DNA from 2 places in the Pseudomonas sp. AC193 genome. Region 2 is predicted to be linked to the other one. Evidence: riboswitches for the same ligand, from Rfam matches in the RefSeq annotation. Region 2 holds a riboswitch; the other holds the start of a gene.
The links. A riboswitch is a leader RNA that binds a small molecule or an ion and turns the genes downstream of it on or off. The one in region 2 is predicted to bind manganese.
Positions count from the first base shown of each region.

Region 1 (4,803 bases), 1.7 Mb from region 2:
ACCGCATCGGGCGCAAGCCGATCATCATGGTCGGCTGCATTCTGGCGGCGCTGACCTACTTTCCGATCTTTCATGCGCTGACCCAGTACGGCAATCCTGATGTGTTCATCGCTCAGGAGAAAAACCCGGTCAAGGTGATCGCCAACCCCGAACAGTGTTCGTTCCAGTTCGATCCGGTGGGCAAGGCCAAATTCACCAGTTCCTGTGACCTGGCCAAGACGCTGTTGGCGAAACGGGCGATTCCGTATGAGAACGTCACCGCCGAACCCGGCACCGTGGCGCAAGTGCGTATTGGCGACAAAGTCGTCGAGAGTTTCGACGGCAGCGCCCTGCCCGCCGCCGACTTCAAAACCCGCAATGATGCCTTCACCGCGACACTGGGCACTGCGCTGAAAGAAGCCGGTTATCCAGAGAAAGCCGACCCGGCAAAAACCAATTACCCGATGGTGCTGCTGTTGCTGGCCATTTTGGTGATCTACGTGACCATGGTGTATGGGCCGATTGCGGCGTGGCTGGTGGAGCTGTTTCCGACGCGCATTCGCTACACCTCGATGTCGCTGCCGTATCACATCGGTAACGGCTGGTTCGGCGGGTTCCTGCCAACGGTGGCGTTCGCGATGGTCGCGGCCACCGGGGATATCTACTACGGCTTGTGGTACCCGATCGTGATTGCGGTGATGACGGCGATACTGGGTACGTTCTTCCTGCCGGAAACCAAGGATCGCGACATTCTCAAAGACTGACCCGCCCCCTTGTAGGAGCTGCCGCAGGCTGCGATCTTTTGATTGTGTTTTTTAAGGTCAAAAGATCGCAGCCTGCGGCAGCTCCTACAGGAGTGTTGCGGTGTCAGAACGGGCCCTGGGTGACCACGCGGGTGTCGATGATCTGCTGCAATGCTTGAATTCGCTGCTGATAAACGTCGGTGAGGCATTTCACATCAGCGGCGCATTTGCCACGGGTTTTCAGCCACGCCTGTTGCTCGTCAATCAAGGCACCACGGCCACCCATCGGCAGAAACCGGCGATCCAGTTTGTAGAGCAGCGCCATGCTCACGTCCATGTCGTTGAGCGCGCGGTTGGCGCACACCGCTTTTTCATCGGCAGCTTTGGCCCGGTCGCAGTCGAAACTGGCGCCGTAAGCAGCATGGCCGATGATCAGGGCAGACAAGCCGAACACGGTTGAAAGTAGAGTTTTGTTGCGCATGGGTTGGGTCATCCAGACAGCGATTGATCCCTCTTGGGCTAATGCATGAGCGCAAAGTTTCTGAACGCCTGCCAAACCACCGCCTCCAATGTTTACACCACTGGAGGTCACCACCATGAACAGCAACGACGACAAAACCCCGAATGCCCCACCTACCGACACATCCGGCAAACCGGTGAACGTGGTCGAGCGTGATCTTGAAGACCACGATGACGACACCAAAGGTGTGGATGAGGTGATTACGCCTTCGTCTACCCGGGTGAAAGAGCAGGATGCCGAGACGCTGCAGCGCAAGGTCGATGAGATTGAACGCAAAGTGGCGGATGGCAACTAAGGTTTGCTGCTTGACAGATAACCTTGTGGCGAGGGGATTTATCCCCGTTGGAGTGCGCAGCGCTCCCAGCTTTTAAAGAGGGGCCGCTGCGCGACCCAACGGGGATAAATCCCCTCGCCACAGAGTTCGCTGTCAAATGCAAATACCCGCTTGAGCTGGCCTTTTAACGAAATTTTCATACTCCCCCGCCTATGATCCCGCACCTCGTTGGGGAGTAGCCTGTTTCCGTGCACTGCGGAAGCGTTCGTATCAACATTCTCGGCAACATGCCGTGGTGCGAACACCTTTTGGTTGGTGAGACCGACGACACATCCATGCCTAAAGTCGGGCGTGTGGTTGTGTCGTTGACTCATAGCCCGACTGGAAGTATCTCCGTGAATCCTGTTTCCCTCATTTTCCTCGCGCTGGCCATGTCCACGGATGCGTTTGCAGCCGCCATCGGCAAAGGCTCCAGCCTGCACAAACCTCGCCTCACGGAAGCCCTGCGTACCGGTCTGATCTTCGGCGTGATCGAAGCCATCACCCCCATTATCGGCTGGCTGATCGGCCAAGCCGCGAGCCAATGGGTTGCCGAATGGGATCACTGGATCGCCTTCACCCTGCTCGTGGTGCTCGGCCTGCACATGATCTACAACGGTCTGAAGCATGAAGAAGAGGAAGAAGAAAAACCGGGTTCGCATTCCTTCCTGATTCTCGCCGTCACCGCGTTTGCCACCAGCATCGACGCCCTTGCCGTGGGCGTTGGCCTGGCGTTTGTCGACGTGAATATCTGGGTGGCTGCGGCGGCGATCGGTCTGGCGACCATGACCATGGTGACCATCGGCGTGATGCTCGGCCGGGTGTTGGGCTCTATGGTTGGCAAACGTGCTGAAATCGTTGGCGGTGTGGTGCTGATGATCGTCGGTGCGACGATTTTGTATGAGCATCTCGCGGTCTGAGATTAGCCGTTAGACGGCGCCGTCAGTGCCAACGCGTTGCCTGGCGCGGCCCCGCTGGCGGTGTTGTCGAAAATGCACCAGGTCGTCGCGCCATGCGCATCGGCGGCCTGCAATACGTTGGCGAGGCTCTCCAAATAGGAGTCATCGTAAGCACTGTGGTAAATGCGCGGTGAACCGTGCAGCCGCCAATAACGCGTTCCGTGCCAGCCAACCGCGGAAGAATCACTGCTGATGCGCGACGGATCGACCACAGCCTGAGCGATCCGGTAAGCGATCAACAATGATTCGGCAGCCACCCATGACTCATGACGCGGCTCCAGCACCACGTCGCCGTCGAAGCGCTGGCGCAACGCATTGAAAAACGCTTCGGCACTGACCGCATCAAATGCCAGTGACGGCGGCAATTGCAGCAACAAACAGCCCAATCGATCAGCCAAACCGCTGCACTGCGCCAGGAACTCATCGAGTTCTTCGTCGCAGTCCATGAGCCGGCGTTCATGACTAATCTGTTTGGGCACCTTTACTGAAAAGCGAAACCCCTCCGGCACCGAATCCGCCCAACGTTCATAGGTTGAGCGGCGATGTGGGCGGTAAAACGAGCTGTTGATTTCCACGCAGTTGAGCCGCGCCGCATAGCGTTGCAAATGCGTGCCCTCCTCCGCAAATGCCGGCCAATGTTCACGCCCGAGACTCCAGCCGGCACACCCAATGAAAATCAAACAGCACCTCCGAAACTCCACTCCCATGTAGGAGTTGCCGCAGGCTGCGATCTTTTGATCTTACAAACAACGTCAAAAGATCGCAGCCTTCGGCAGCTCCTACAGGGGGACGTTATTTTTTGCTAGGGAGAACTGAGCTCAAAACCTGCTTGGCGGTTTGCACCAGAATCCCCGCCTCGTCCGCATCGCCCTTGAGCAACGTCGTGGCGAATTTCTTCGCTTGTTCAAGCTTGATGTGCGGCGGTAGCGGCGCCACGTTCGGGTCGGTTTTGAACTCGACCAGCACCGGCACATCGGAAGCCAAAGCCTGTTCCCATGCGCCTGCTACGTCCTCTTCGCGGTCAACGAAAATCCCTTTCAGGCCGATGGAAATGGCGAACAAGTGATACGGCACATCGGGAATGTTCTGCGACGCCTCGAACTTCGGATCGCCCTCCATCACTCGCTGTTCCCACGTCACCTGGTTGAGATCTTCGTTGTTGAAGACCGCGCAGATCCATTTCGGGCTCTTCCACTGCCGCCAGTATTTGGCGACGGTGATCAGCTCGGCCATGTTGTTCATCTGCATCGCGCCATCGCCCACCAGCGCAATCACCGAGCGTTCGGGATAGGCGAATTTAGCGGCGATTGCATAAGGCACAGCAGCGCCCATCGAGGCCAGCCCACCGGACAACGAACACATCATGCCGCGACGAATTTTCAAGTCACGGGCGAACCAATTGGCGCACGAACCGGAGTCGCTGGTGATGATCGCTTCATCCGGAACTCGCGGTGACAGCTCATAGACCACTCGCTGCGGATTGATCGGCTTGGCCTTGGCCATCGCGCGTTTTTCCAGAGTTTTCTCCCAGCTACCGCGCCAGCCTTCAACTTTCTTGCGCCACTTACCCGAGTTTTTCTGTTCGAGCAACGGCAGCAACGCCGCGAGGGTTTCCGCCGCGTCGCCGACCAGATTGACCTCCATCGGGTAACGCAGGCTGAGCATGTCGGGCTGCAGATCAATCTGCACACCACGCGCCTGCCCCTCTTTGGGCAGAAACTCCGAATACGGAAAACCCGAACCGATCATCAGCAAGGTGTCGCACTCGGTCATCAGCTTGTAACTCGGCTCGGTACCAAGCAGGCCGATGCTGCCGGTCACCCACGGCAAATCATCCGGAAGCACCGCTTTGCCAAGCAGCGCCTTGGCCACGCCGGCGCCAAGTTTTTCGGCGATGGCAATCACTTCATCCGTCGCCTGCAATGCGCCGGCACCGACCAGAATCGCGACTTTTTCGCCTGCGTTCAAAACGTCTGCCGCACGCTGCAAATCTTCGTCATAGGGCAGCACTTTCGGCTTGGTGTAACCGACGCCGGAATGCGCGGTGCCGTGCGCGCGGGACGGCGCCTGATATTCGAGATCCTGCAAATCATTGGGCAGGATCAGCGCGGTCACCCGACGTTCGCCAACCGCCGTACGCACCGCCCGGTCGAGCAAATGCCGCACCTGCGAAGGCGCCGATGCCTGCTGCACAAACGCGCCGGCGACGTCCTTGAACATCGACACCAGATCCACCTCTTGCTGATAGTGACTGCCCAACGCCGTGCGCGCCTGCTGCCCAACGATGGC
Region 1 covers NZ_OZ409832.1:1,965,475-1,970,277, reverse strand. The annotation lists gene ACZZ0D_RS09105 (MFS transporter) at 1-743, shown strand, start outside; gene ACZZ0D_RS09100 (lysozyme inhibitor LprI family protein) at 847-1,203, opposite strand; gene ACZZ0D_RS09095 (hypothetical protein) at 1,319-1,537, shown strand; yybP-ykoY riboswitch at 1,735-1,905, shown strand; gene mntP (manganese efflux pump MntP) at 1,912-2,475, shown strand; gene ACZZ0D_RS09085 (DUF72 domain-containing protein) at 2,478-3,221, opposite strand; gene ACZZ0D_RS09080 (thiamine pyrophosphate-requiring protein) at 3,307-4,803, opposite strand, start outside.
Region 1: linked by a shared signal. The riboswitch ahead of mntP (manganese efflux pump MntP) and the one ahead of ACZZ0D_RS01545 (TMEM165/GDT1 family protein) in region 2 are both predicted to bind manganese.

Region 2 (4,803 bases):
GGCACTGAGTAACCAATTGTTTCATCTGGTAGGCTCGGCAGATTACGCCCAACGCTCAAAGCCTAAAAGGTACAGTTGATGACGAACACGCGCCGCGCCGTATTCCTTGATCACCCGTCGCTCGATCTTGGCGACCTCGACCTCAGTCCGTTGCGCGAGTGTTTCAGCGATCTGCAACTCTTCGCCCAGACCCTGCCCGAGCAAGTCAGCGAACGCCTGCAAGGCGCCACCGTGGCCATTTCCAACAAGATCCTGATCGACGCCGCCGCGATGGCTGCCAACCCTGATTTGAAGCTGATCCTGATCACCGCCACCGGCACCAACAACGTCGACCTCGCCGCCGCCCGCGCTCACGGCATCACCGTGTGCAACTGTCAGGGTTACGGCACGCCGTCGGTGGCGCAACACACGATCATGCTGCTGCTCAACCTCGCCACGCGTCTGGCCGATTATCAGAAAGCCGTCGGCGAAGGTCGCTGGCAGCAGGCGAAACAGTTCTGCCTGCTCGACTATCCGATTGTTGAACTGGAAGGCAAAACCCTGGGTTTGCTCGGTCACGGCGAACTCGGTGGCGCGGTGGCGCGACTGGCCGAAGCCTTCGGCATGCGCGTTTTGCTCGGACAGATCCCCGGGCGCCCTGCCCGCTCGGATCGTCTGCCGCTGGAGGAACTGCTGCCGCAAATCGACGCCCTCACCCTGCACTGCCCGCTCAACGAGCACACCCGCCACTTCATTGGTGCCCGCGAACTGGCGTCGATGAAACCCGGCGCCTTCGTGGTCAACACCGCGCGTGGCGGTTTGATCGATGAACAGGCGTTGGCCGATGCGCTGCGTAATGGTCACCTCGGCGGCGCGGCGACGGATGTGTTGAGCGTCGAGCCGCCGACCCAGGGCAATCCGTTGCTCGCGGCGGACATTCCACGGTTGATCGTTACGCCGCACAACGCTTGGGGCAGTGTTGAAGCGCGCCAGCGCATCGTCGGTCAATTGACCGAAAACGCTCAGGCGTTCTTCAGCGGTAAGGCGCTGCGGGTCGTCAGTTGATAAACTGCGGCACTTTTTTTTGAGGAGCAGTTATGGATCCGCGCAGTGAAGTACTGCTTCGTCAGCCCGAGTTGTTTCAAGGTTCGTTGTTGTTGGCCGGTTTGCCCGCCGACGATCTGCTCGGGCGCTTGCCCAACGCGTTCGGCTGGTGCTGGCATGCCGGCGATCAAGCGGCGCTGGACGCTCGCTTCGAAGGTCGCAGCCATTTCGGCGTGAATGTTCCGGAGCGTGAGTTTGATAGCGCTGTGGTGTTCTTGCCCAAGTCCAAGGATCTGACCGATTACATCCTCAACGCCGTGGCCTCGCGTCTGGCCGGTCGAGAAGTTTTTCTGGTCGGGGAAAAACGCAGCGGCATCGAAGGCGCGTCGAAACAGCTCAATCCGTTCGGCAAGCCGCGCAAACTCGACAGCGCGCGTCACTGCCAGCTCTGGCAAGTCACCGTGGCCAACGCGCCAGAAACGAAATCGCTGGAAAGCCTCGCGCAGACTTATGAATTGCCGCTGGCCGAAGGCCCGTTGAAAGTGATCAGCCTGCCGGGCGTGTTCAGCCACGGTCGTCTTGATCGCGGCAGCGCCCTGCTGCTGGAACATCTGGACAAATTGCCGAGTGGCCATCTGCTCGACTTCGGTTGCGGCGCGGGTGTGTTGGGCGCGGCGGTGAAGCGTCGCTATCCGCATAATCAGGTGACGCTGCTTGATGTCGACGCGTTTGCCGCTGCCAGCAGTCGTCTGACATTGGCCGCTAACGGTCTGGAGGCCGAGGTGCTGACAGGCGATGGCATCGATGCGGCGCCGATGGGTTTGAGCGCAATTTTGAGCAATCCGCCGTTCCATGTCGGCGTACACACTGATTACTTCGCCACCGAGAACTTGCTGCGAAAAGCGGCCAAACATCTGAAAAACGGTGGCGAACTGCGCTTGGTCGCCAACAGTTTCCTCAAGTACCAACCGCTGATCGAAGAGCATCTAGGCGTGTGCGCGATCAAGGCCGAAGGCAATGGCTTCCGGATTTACCGGGCCAAGCGCGGCTAGAACTTCTTTCAAAAAAGAGGCTTGCTCAATCGGATTTGCCTAGGCAGAATCCGCTCCGTCCTAGGGGAGTAGTCTCCCACGAGCGCCAAGCTCGTCCGGCATACGTCAACATACTTGATCCTCAGATCATGGCGTATGCGACCCAAGCGTCCGCATCAGACGGATCGCAGGGTTTGACAAGACCTATGACACGCACACCTTACCCGGGGCGGGAAGGCTGTACGTGTCATAGCCGTGTCGACCCGCCCCTTAGGAAAATCCTGATGCTGGACTCGTTACTCGTTCCCACCGCAATCGTTGCCTTGGCCGAAATCGGCGACAAGACGCAACTGCTCGCGCTGATTCTCGCCGCTCGCTTCCGCAAACCCTGGCCGATCATTGCCGGTATTGTCGCCGCGACCCTGGCCAACCACGCAGCAGCCGGTGCGGTAGGCGCCTGGTTCGGCAGTTTCTTCTCGAATGCGACGCTGCACTGGATCCTCGCCGCGAGCTTCACGGCCACGGCGCTGTGGACGTTGGTGCCAGACAAAATGGACGACGATGAAAGCAGCACGGCACGTAAGTTCGGGCCGTTCCTGACCACGCTGATTGCGTTCTTCCTGGCTGAAATGGGTGACAAGACTCAGGTCGCGACGGTGATGCTGGCCGCGCAATACCCTGACTTGTGGCTGGTGATTATCGGGACGACGGCGGGCATGTTGATTGCCAACGTGCCGGTGGTATTGGCCGGTAACTTTGCCGCCGACAAATTGCCGCTGACCCTGATCCGTCGCCTCGCGGCGTCGGCGTTCATGATTCTGGCAATTGTCGCGGTGTACAAAGCGATGCAGAGCAGTGGTTGGGTTTAACAACGCACGTCGATAAACCGCGTGATCGTTCTTCGCGAGCAAGCCCGCTCCCACATTAGATGGCAGTGGACACAGATTATGTGCTCAAGCACATCCAGTGTGGGAGCGGGCTTGCTCGCGAAGGGGCCATCAGCCTCACTGCAAATTCATCAGGATTTCGGGGCTTGTTCGTAAAGCGGCATGACCTTTGGAATCGCTGCCTGCAACGAAGCAATCCGGCTAGCCGATGCCGGGTGAGTGCTCATGAACTCCGGTGGTGAACCTTCCGAGGCCTTGCTCATCTTGTCCCACAGGGTGATCGCGGCATTCGGGTTGTAGCCGGCGCGGGCGGCCAGTTCCAGACCAATCAGGTCGGCTTCGTTTTCGTTCGCGCGGCTGTTCGGCAGCGTCATGCCGTAGTTGGCCACGGTGTCGGCCAGCGCCAGGCTGTCTTGGCCCAGACCGAGCAACGCACCCGCGCCCTGCTTGGCCATTTCAATCCCGTAGGCCTTGGACATCGCCTCACGGCCGTGCTCGCGCAAGGCGTGGGCGATTTCATGGCCCATGACCGCGGCGATTTCATCGTCGGTGAGTTTCAGGCTGTCGATCAGCCCGGTGTAGAAAATGATCTTGCCGCCGGGGCCACAGTTGGCGTTGAGCTCGTCACTCTTGATCAGATTGACTTCCCATTTCCATTGCGCCGCATCGGGGCGGAAGTTCGGCGCCTGAGCGATCAAACGGTCGGCGATCGCCTGAACGCGTTTGGCGTCGCTGCTGGTCTTGTCCAGCACACCTTTGGTGGACGCTTCGCCGACGGTCTTCTGATACGACTGGGCATACATCTGGTCGACCTCTTGCGAGGACAGCATGCTGAACATGTACTGCTTGCGCTCCACACCCACGGCGCCGCCGCTGGTGGTGTTGACCGACTGACAACCGGCCAGCAACAACGCTGCGCTCAGTGCACTTACAACCAATGTCTTGTTCATTCAAAAGCTCCCTGAAAACCTGCCGGGTATCCTAGGCGGGTAATTGTATCGACGCCAGATACAACGGACGTGTTGCAGTGACTTTCAGACATGTCCCACAGTTCAAAAGCCCCTCACCCTAGCCCTCTCCCGGAGGGAGAGGGGACTGACCGAGTTGTCTTGCGCCATACATCGACCTGAGAAAGCGTGGCGATTATGGATTCAAAACAGAAGGTTCAGGTCGGTGCATCGCGTCAATATCCCCCGATCAGTCCCCTCTCCCTCTGGGAGAGGGTTAGGGTGAGGGGCTCTTGATAGACCAGACAACTCAACCCGGCGTCAAACACTCCGGCCCATTGAGCTTCGGATCATTGATCAGATTCGCCAACACCCGCTCCCGCAACACCGCCGGCTCACTCGCCAGCAACGCCTGCAACACATGCAACGGCGTCTCGGGATCCAGCCACGCCGCCTGCCCCGCCTCATCCAGAATCAACGGTCGGCGCTGACCCGACGCCGACTGCGTAATCACCGCCGTACTCAACCAGACCTGTTCCTGCACCGGATACGCTTCCCAGATCGCCGCGAAAAACAGCGACGCGCCCTCCCCCGGCGTCAGCCAGTACGGGCGTTTGCGCTGAGTGCCGCGCCATTCGTAAAAACCATTCGCCGGCAGCAGGCAGCGACGCTGACGCAGCGCCTCACGGAACATCGGCTGTTCGGCCACGGTTTCCGCGCGGGCATGCGCCGGTGTTTTCGACAGATCGGTCAGCCACGGCGGCGTCAGCCCCCAGCGGGCGTGGGCCAGCGTGCGTTCGCCGGCGTCACCGGCACGCAGCATCAACACCGAATCGTTGGGGGAAATGTTCCACTGCGCCTGTTGATCGGCGGGAAAACCTGGCAGGGCCGCGAAATCGCGGTTCCAGCGAAACA
Region 2 covers NZ_OZ409832.1:314,591-319,393, reverse strand. The annotation lists gene ACZZ0D_RS01555 (2-hydroxyacid dehydrogenase) at 79-1,044, shown strand; gene ACZZ0D_RS01550 (class I SAM-dependent methyltransferase) at 1,077-2,075, shown strand; yybP-ykoY riboswitch at 2,126-2,250, shown strand; gene ACZZ0D_RS01545 (TMEM165/GDT1 family protein) at 2,339-2,923, shown strand; gene ACZZ0D_RS01540 (M48 family metallopeptidase) at 3,073-3,891, opposite strand; gene ACZZ0D_RS01535 (SOS response-associated peptidase) at 4,199-4,803, opposite strand, start outside.